One region of the Romboutsia sp. D33t1_170424_H2 genome, then DNA from elsewhere that is predicted to be linked to it. Evidence: riboswitches for the same ligand, from Rfam matches in the RefSeq annotation. Region 1 holds a riboswitch; the other holds the start of a gene.

Region 1 (4,155 bases):
AGCAATTTTAACATTAAATTTAAAGTAAGATAAGTATGTTATTAAATTTGATTTTAAGTATCTATTAAATATTGCATATATAAAAATAAGTGAAAATCCACTTAGAGTATATGAAGAAATATTGTGTATAAATTGTGGTAAATGAAATATATTAACTGTGATAACAAGCATAAGCAAAGTAAATGTAGTTGAGAGTATATTAGAGTATTCTTCAGGTTTTAATATATATTCATTAAAATAGTTTTTATCATCAAAATTTATAATTTCACTTAATATCTTGTCTATTGATATAAAATCGTAGTCATTGGTATAAACTCCAACATCAACTAAGTAAAGTGTTATTTCTTCATATCTATGAATGATTTTTTCTTCAAAAATTTTTCTTATCTTAAATATGTCTTTTTCTAATACGTTATATATTTCAGTTTTTATTATATCCTCAATATCCCTATTAGAATCTAATCTAGTTTTTATATAAAAGCTTCCATCACAAAGTAAAAACTTATCATTTTGATTTCTTATGATTATTCCAATATATTCATTCATAATATCACCACTCATTGAAAATTTATGTAAATTATAGCATATTAGTTGATATTATCAATATTAAAAAATTATAAATATGAATAAATTAATTTTATATATGTAAGCAAGCTTAAATGAATAAACATAAAAAAGTATTTGACAATTATAAATTTAGTCACTAAACTGTAAATATATATGTAAAGACACATGTAATATGAATTAAATATACTAAATTAAAAAATATATTTGGAGGAGAGATATGAGAACTAAAAATATTGTATTATCAGCACTTTTATGTGCAATGGGAATTATTATACCAATGTTTTCACCAATTAAAATAATATTAGAACCGGCATCTTTTACATTAGCTAGTCATATACCAATATTTATAGCTATGTTTATATCATCAAAGACTGCTCTATTTGTAACACTTGGAACTACAATAGGTTTTTTATTTGGTGGTTTCCCATTACCAATTGTAATTAGAGCACTAAGTCATTTATTATTTGTTAGTATTGGGTGTATTTACTTAAACAAAAATAGGGATCTTATAAAGAGTATAAAAAGTTCTTTAGGATATTCATTTGTTATAGGATTAATTCATGCTATTGGAGAAGTTTTAGTAATTATACCTTTTTATTTTTCATCAAACCTTTCGGAAGGATTTTATAATCAAGGTTTTTTAGTATCTGTTATAGGATTAATAGGAGTTGGAACTATAATACATAGTATGTTAGATTTCTCTTTAGCAGTTTATGTATGGAATATTCTACCTAAAGAGGTTAGAAATAAATATGTAGTAAAAGCTCAAAACTAGACAAAATTTTATAGAATATAGTAATTTGGAATAATCAATAATTAAGCAAAAATGGTAAGTTATAGTATAAAATATTTTATGAACATATACATATAAATATATATAAATTAATTTATTAAATTATAATTTCGATAATTATAATATATAATACTTATTAAATAATAAAAATAAATAGAAAGTCTTTTATTAAGAATGGTGGAGGGACTGGCCCTATGAAGCCTGGCAACAGCTAACTTAGTTAGAATTGTGCTAAATCCTGCAGGAGTTTTCCTGAGAGATAAAAGGCATATTGATTTGTTGCGTTAATAAAAGGCTTCCTAGATAAAAGGGGGCTTTTTTTATGAAAAATTATAACAAGTAAACTTTATGTGTAAGAGGGGGATATAAACCAAATGTTGGGGAGCCTATGGTGTATCCTTTGGTTCAAAGTACAACCTTCAAATATGAAGATCCAGACTTAGTGGCAGATATATTTGATTTAAAAGCAGATGGCCATATGTATAGTAGAATAAGCAATCCAACAGTAGCAAATTTTGAAGAAAAAATAGCATATCTTGAAGGTGGCGTCGGAGCAGTTGCAGTTAGTTCAGGACAATCGGCGGTGCTTTTAGCTATTTTAAATATATGCAAAAGTGGAGACAATATAATATCAGTATCATCACTATATGGTGGAACTTATAATTTATTTAATATAACTCTTAGAAGTTTTGGAATAGAAACAAAATTTGTATCCAATAATGATGATAAAGAATATATACTATCCTTAGTAGATGAAAATACTAAAGCTATATATGGAGAAACTATAGGAAATCCAGGACTAGATATATTAGATTTTAAGAAATTAAGTGAAATAGCTAAAAAGGGGGATATTCCTTTTATAGTTGACAATACAGTAGCAAGCCCGTATTTATGTAATCCTATAAATTTTGGTGCAAATATAGTTATACATTCTACATCAAAATATATAGATGGTCATGCAGTGGCACTTGGAGGAATAGTTGTTGATTGTGGTAATTTTAATTGGGATAATGGGAAATATCCATTATTAAGTGATGGAGATGTTAGTTGTCATGATATTAAATATGTTGAGGAATTTAGGGAAAGTGCTTATATAACAAAGTTAAGAGCATCACTGCTTAGAGATTTAGGTAGCACAATGAGCCCTTTTAATGCATTTTTAAGTAATCTAGGAGTGGAAACACTTCATCTTAGAATGAAAAAACATAGTAAAAATACTTTAGTATTAGCAAAGTATTTAGAAAATCATGAAAAAGTAAGCTGGGTAAACTATCCATACTTAGAAAGTAGAGAAGATTATAAGAAAGTAAAAACTTACTTAAAAGGTGGAAGTGGAATATTAACATTTGGTATAAAAGGTGGAATAAATGAAGCTAAGACTTTTATAAAATCTTTAAAATTAGTAGATTTGGCAATACATCTTGGATTTAATAAAACATCAGTACTTCATCCTGCTAGTACTACTCATAGCCAGTTGTCTGATGAAGATAAGATAAAGTGTGGAGTTAGTTTAGAGATGATTAGAGTATCTGTTGGAATAGAAAATATAGATGACTTAATAAATGACTTTGATAGAGCACTTAAGGAAATATAATATGACTGTATATCTTTGTAAAAAAATAAATGGAGCCAAATTTGTAGATAATTGTATAATAGAAAGCAAAATTTATAATAAAAAGCTATATAGAAAATCTAGTTTAGGTAAGATCAGTCCTCATTATAAAACTATAGGTATATTAAATCTTATGCCTAATAAAGTAGAGACAGAAGCTCATTTATTAGAGTTATTTTCAAAAATGAATGAGGATATAAATATAAAGTTTATAAGGCTTAAAACGCATGTATACAAAAATTGTAATAGACTATATTTGATGAAAAATTATTATACCTTTGATGAAGTAAAAGATGATTTAGATGGACTTATAGTTACAGGAGCTCCTATTGAAAAAATAGATTTCAAACAGGTTAAATATATAGATGAATTAAATTATATATTTGATTATTCTATTAAAAATTTAAAAAGTATGTTAAGTATATGCTGGGGAGCGCAGGCTTGTTTAAATCATATATATGGAATAAACAAAGAGATACTCGATAAGAAGATATTTGGAGTATATAAACATAATATACTTTGTGATGATGAAATACTCAAAAATATAAATAATGGTTTTATATGTGCTCATTCTAGGCACACTATATTAAATAGGAAGGATTTAAAAAATTGTAAATCTATAAAAATACTATCGACAACAGATGAAGGTATAGAGCATATTATAAAAGGGAAGTACAATGACTATTATATATTTGGACATCATGAGTATGATAAAGAATGCTTGAAAAGAGAATATTTAAGGGATAGAAATAAAAAAATATATATAGATATACCTAAAAATTATTTTATTGAAGATGATATGAACAAAGGAATAAGTGTAGATTGGATGGAACACAGCATTAAGATATACAACAATTGGATTAATATAATTTAATAAGAAATTAAGCAAGCTAGTTAGATAACTAGCTTGTTTAGTTTGGAAAAATAAGTACATAGTAATATTAAAAATCTATATGTATAATAAATATATTATGTAAATAAATAATATAAATTTTAAATAGGTGAAAAAATGCAAAATTATAATGAGATTAAACTAAAAGAATTAAAAAAATGGAAAAAGAAAATACGAAAAAAACCATCTATAATAGATAAAGCATCAAAAGAAACTCAAAATAAAATAAATTCCGTTTTACCTCAAAAGTACCACGAAATATTAACTGTAGCTATAAAAAATATGACTAAA
Region 2 (4,155 bases), 160 kb from region 1:
TTCCATATTTTTATCAAATTTGCTGTAATCTATCTGTCTATAGTATCTATTCATAAATAATATTTCACCTTCTCATAATAATATTTATTATAATTATGCTAATTATAAACTTTATGTGATATTTCAGTTAATTTAACTATTATTGTACGAATGTAAAAATATTAAGTTTATTTTTTACACTCGCTAAACTGATTGGTATTACTTAACTGTAATAATTATCTACTAATTTTTGAAATATCATAATTTCCTTAAGCGTAAAAAAAGTGAAGTTTTAAAACTTCACTTTTTAAGTATTATTATGTTTCATATACTTATATGATTTAACTATACATCGAGCTTGATTTATAGTATATATTGATATTTCATAGGATGATGTTATTATAAAAGTCGATACTACTCCTACTAAGAAATCATAGTCACCTAATGCCATAATCTCCTCCAGTATTGCTTTTATTATATTATATGAAACTAAAATTTTATAGTTACATTAAGCTACTTCTTTTTTCCTTTTATTAACTTTATTTAAGTTTGGAATACCAAATGTTATAGCTATTATTCCACAAGCTAACATTAACCAAGGATAATGTAGATATTTAATTAATTCAACAGGAGATATTCCTACCATCCCTGCAGCTGTTAATACTTGTGCACCATATGGAACTATGCCTTGCCAACAAGATGAGAATATATCTAATATACTTGCAGTTTTTCTATTATCTATATCAAATTTTGTAGCTATATCTTTTGCAAGTGGCCCTGCTGTTACTATTGCTATAGTGTTGTTTGCTGTACATAAATCTACTATACTTACTAATGCTGCTATACCAAACTCTGCACCTTTTTTAGTTTTTATTTTACTACTTATAAAATTAAGTATAAAGTCTATTCCACCATTTAATTTTATAAGTTCTACAAGTCCTCCGATTATTATAACAAGTAGACATAATTCATACATTCCTGATATACCACCTGATATAGCTTCTATAAATCCAAATAACCCAAATGAATTTGTAAATAATCCTATTGCACCTGCAAATACTACTCCAAAACTAAGTAAAACAAATACATTTACTCCACATAAAGCTCCTAATAACACTCCTAAATATGGTAAAACTTTTATAAAATCATATCTATAGCTTGTGCTACCACCTAAACTATACCCTGATGTTATAGTAGCTAATAATATAGCAGTTATAATAGCTGCTGGTAAAACTATTAAGAAATTTACTCTAAATTTATCTTTTAATTCACATCCTTGAGTTTTGGTTGCTGCTATTGTAGTGTCTGATATCATAGATAAATTATCTCCAAACATAGCTCCACCTACAACAGCTCCTATTACTAATGGTGCTGGTATTCCTGTTTTAGCTGCAATTCCTATGCCTATTGGCCCAAGTGCTGCTATTGTTCCCATTGATGTTCCCATAGATATAGATATAAAACATCCTATTACAAATAACCCTGATACTAAAAGATTAGGAGGAAGAATTGATAAACTTAAATTAACAGTTGAGTCAACACCTCCCATTGCCTTAGCTACACTTGAAAAAGAGCCTGCAAGTATAAATATCATAATCATAGATATTATATCTATATTACCTGCACCTTTACAAAATACTTCTATCTTTTCTCCTAAACTAACTTTTCTATTAAGAGAAAATCCTACTATAGTTGCGATTATAAATGCTACTATTGCTGGCATTTTATAAAAATCCCCAGTTATTACCCCGCTACCTAAAAATACTATTAAAAATACACCCAGTGGTAATAATCCTAATATACTACCTTTTTTTGCTTCTTCTTTCATAATATACCTCCCTTTATATTAAAACTTCTAAAGAGTATAATTTTAATTTATTTAAATATACCTGATATTTTTTAATAAAAAAAACCTGAGATAACTCAGGCTTTGACAGCAAAAATTATACTCTCATCTTTCAGCTTATGCTGCAGGATTTAGCACCCGTATAATAATACTGGTTGCTGGGCTTCGTCGGGCCAGTCCCTCCGCCACTCTTGATAAGAATTATTTAATTATTTATATAATAGTTAATTTTCACAATTTTGTCAATATTATTTTTTAATTATTCTAATAAATCTACTTATAAATTATATATATTAATTTTTTATACATCTTAATTTATTATGATATATTAGCAAATAAAAAAAGTCATAATTAAATTATGATTTAATTATGACTTTTATGACTATTTATTAATAAATACAGATTTTAATATATTTAATATTTCAGTAAATATCTCAACATTAGATTTTACATTTTCTTTAGCCACTACTATATCTGCTGTTACATCTGTTGCAACTTCCGCAACGTCTTTTACATTTTCACTAATATCGCTGATATTATCAACTAAATTAGGTAATTTACCTACTACTGTATGTATGTCATCAGAATTTGTTGATACCACTGTATTGATATTTTTAATAAATTCATTAATATTTTTTAAAGTTATTATTAAAAATATTAATGCACCTATACCTAATAATGCTAGTATTATATATATTACATTTAAATCTATGTACATAATGTTATTCTCCATAGCAATTATTCTTTATCCTTAGCTTCTTGTGGAGCTTGTAATAATTCTACAACATTAGTATCTACTACGTCTTCATTTTCTTTCTTTTTACTATCTAAATACTCTTTTATTCTTCTCTTAGATTCATTTACATTTGTAGTTAATTTTTCTTTTGTTTTGGCAGCCTTTTCACTTACATTTGTGTTTATATCTTTAGCTGTATTTTTTATATCTTCTCTAGTTTCTTTTCCTGACTTAGGAGCTAATAAAACCCCACCTAGTATTCCTGTTATAGCACCTGTTGCAACACCTAGTGTAGCTATTTTTATCTTTTTATTTCTTTCTTTTGCTTTTTTAGCTTTTTTCTTTTGTTCTATTTTTTTTGCTAAACTCATGCTCATCACTCCTATTGTTAATTTGTATTATACTATTTTTTACTATTTTTCTAATATTTCTAATACATATATACCCAAATTAGTAAGTTTTAAAACAAAATAATTTATTTTTCTATTTATTTTTTTATATTTCAGCTAAATTAAATTATATAAATTAAACTTACATTTTATTTATACGTATGCACATAATAATATAATAATTATGGAAGGTAGGAATTGCTATGAAACATAAAGATATTAAAAAATTTAGTATATTACTTTACATTATTTATATTTTATCTATAATATTTTTTCTATTTAACAAAGAATTTGGAAAAAGCGTAATTAGCTTAATTTCGCTTATAATTACTTTTGTGCTTACTAAAGCTTATTTAAAAAACTTAGCTATACTTGACTACCCATTGTACATAATTGGAAACATTTTTATATTATCTTCTTTTTTACTAGGTTCATGTTATGGACTTTACGATATAATCCCATTTTATGATGATTTTCTTCATTTTTGGTCTGGATTTATATCTGTTAAAATTGGATTTAATATACTAAAAAATATTAGTAGTAAAAATAATAAACTTTTAATATGTATGATTCTTTTCTTCTTTGCAATGGGCATATCAGCAATTTGTGAAATATGTGAATATTTACTAGATGTCTTATTTAAGATGAATACGCAATCTGGCGGTTTAAAAGATACCATGATAGATTTAATAGATGCTTCATGTGGTGCTTTTTTTATGATTGTATATTACTATAGAAAGTATTTAAGGTAAAATATTATATTAAACTCAACACTATTAAATATAAACAAAGCTACTTAACATATGTTAAGTAGCTTTGTTTATATTTAATATATCTTTTTACAGTAATCATTGTTGAATATAAATAAACAATGAATTATTATATATTTTTCTATAAAAGCTAAATTGTTTAGCCTAGCCTTTTAATAGCTCCTTGGCTTACTTAAGAATTCTTGAACACGTTTCTTCTCTTTCTCACGTTTAGCTTCTTGTTCTTCTTGCTCTTGTTTTAATGCATCTTCATATTTAATGTATTCTATTCCAGCTTCTTCAAATAGCTGCTGCCCTAAGCCTGTAGGATACTCTCCTTTAAATATTACTTTTTTTATTCCTGCTTGAATAATAGATATTGAGCAAAATACACAAGGTTGAGTAGTAGCATACAATGTAGCTCCTTCACAGCTTATTCCATGTTTAGCACATTGT

The links. Region 1 has a riboswitch for S-adenosylmethionine ahead of I4U66_RS06365 (O-acetylhomoserine aminocarboxypropyltransferase/cysteine synthase family protein). Riboswitches for the same ligand answer to the same signal wherever they lie in the genome.
Region 2: linked by a shared signal. The riboswitch ahead of I4U66_RS07120 (Na+/H+ antiporter NhaC family protein) and the one ahead of I4U66_RS06365 (O-acetylhomoserine aminocarboxypropyltransferase/cysteine synthase family protein) in region 1 are both predicted to bind S-adenosylmethionine.

The regions. Positions count from the first base shown of each region.
Region 1 covers NZ_JADOZQ010000004.1:56,494-60,648, reverse strand. Annotated here, with positions in the region: gene I4U66_RS06375 (hypothetical protein) at 1-546, opposite strand, end outside; gene I4U66_RS06370 (hypothetical protein) at 785-1,342, shown strand; SAM riboswitch class I at 1,523-1,626, shown strand; partial or broken gene I4U66_RS06365 (O-acetylhomoserine aminocarboxypropyltransferase/cysteine synthase family protein) at 1,716-2,954, shown strand; gene I4U66_RS06360 (homoserine O-acetyltransferase/O-succinyltransferase family protein) at 2,956-3,846, shown strand; gene I4U66_RS06355 (EcsC family protein) at 3,982-4,155, shown strand, end outside.
Region 2 covers NZ_JADOZQ010000004.1:211,813-215,967, forward strand. Annotated here, with positions in the region: gene I4U66_RS07110 (L,D-transpeptidase family protein) at 1-54, opposite strand, end outside; gene I4U66_RS07115 (hypothetical protein) at 287-430, opposite strand; gene I4U66_RS07120 (Na+/H+ antiporter NhaC family protein) at 488-1,807, opposite strand; SAM riboswitch class I at 1,928-2,026, opposite strand; gene I4U66_RS07125 (hypothetical protein) at 2,208-2,543, opposite strand; gene I4U66_RS07130 (YtxH domain-containing protein) at 2,564-2,932, opposite strand; gene I4U66_RS07135 (hypothetical protein) at 3,154-3,702, shown strand; gene I4U66_RS07140 (deoxycytidylate deaminase) at 3,873-4,155, opposite strand, start outside.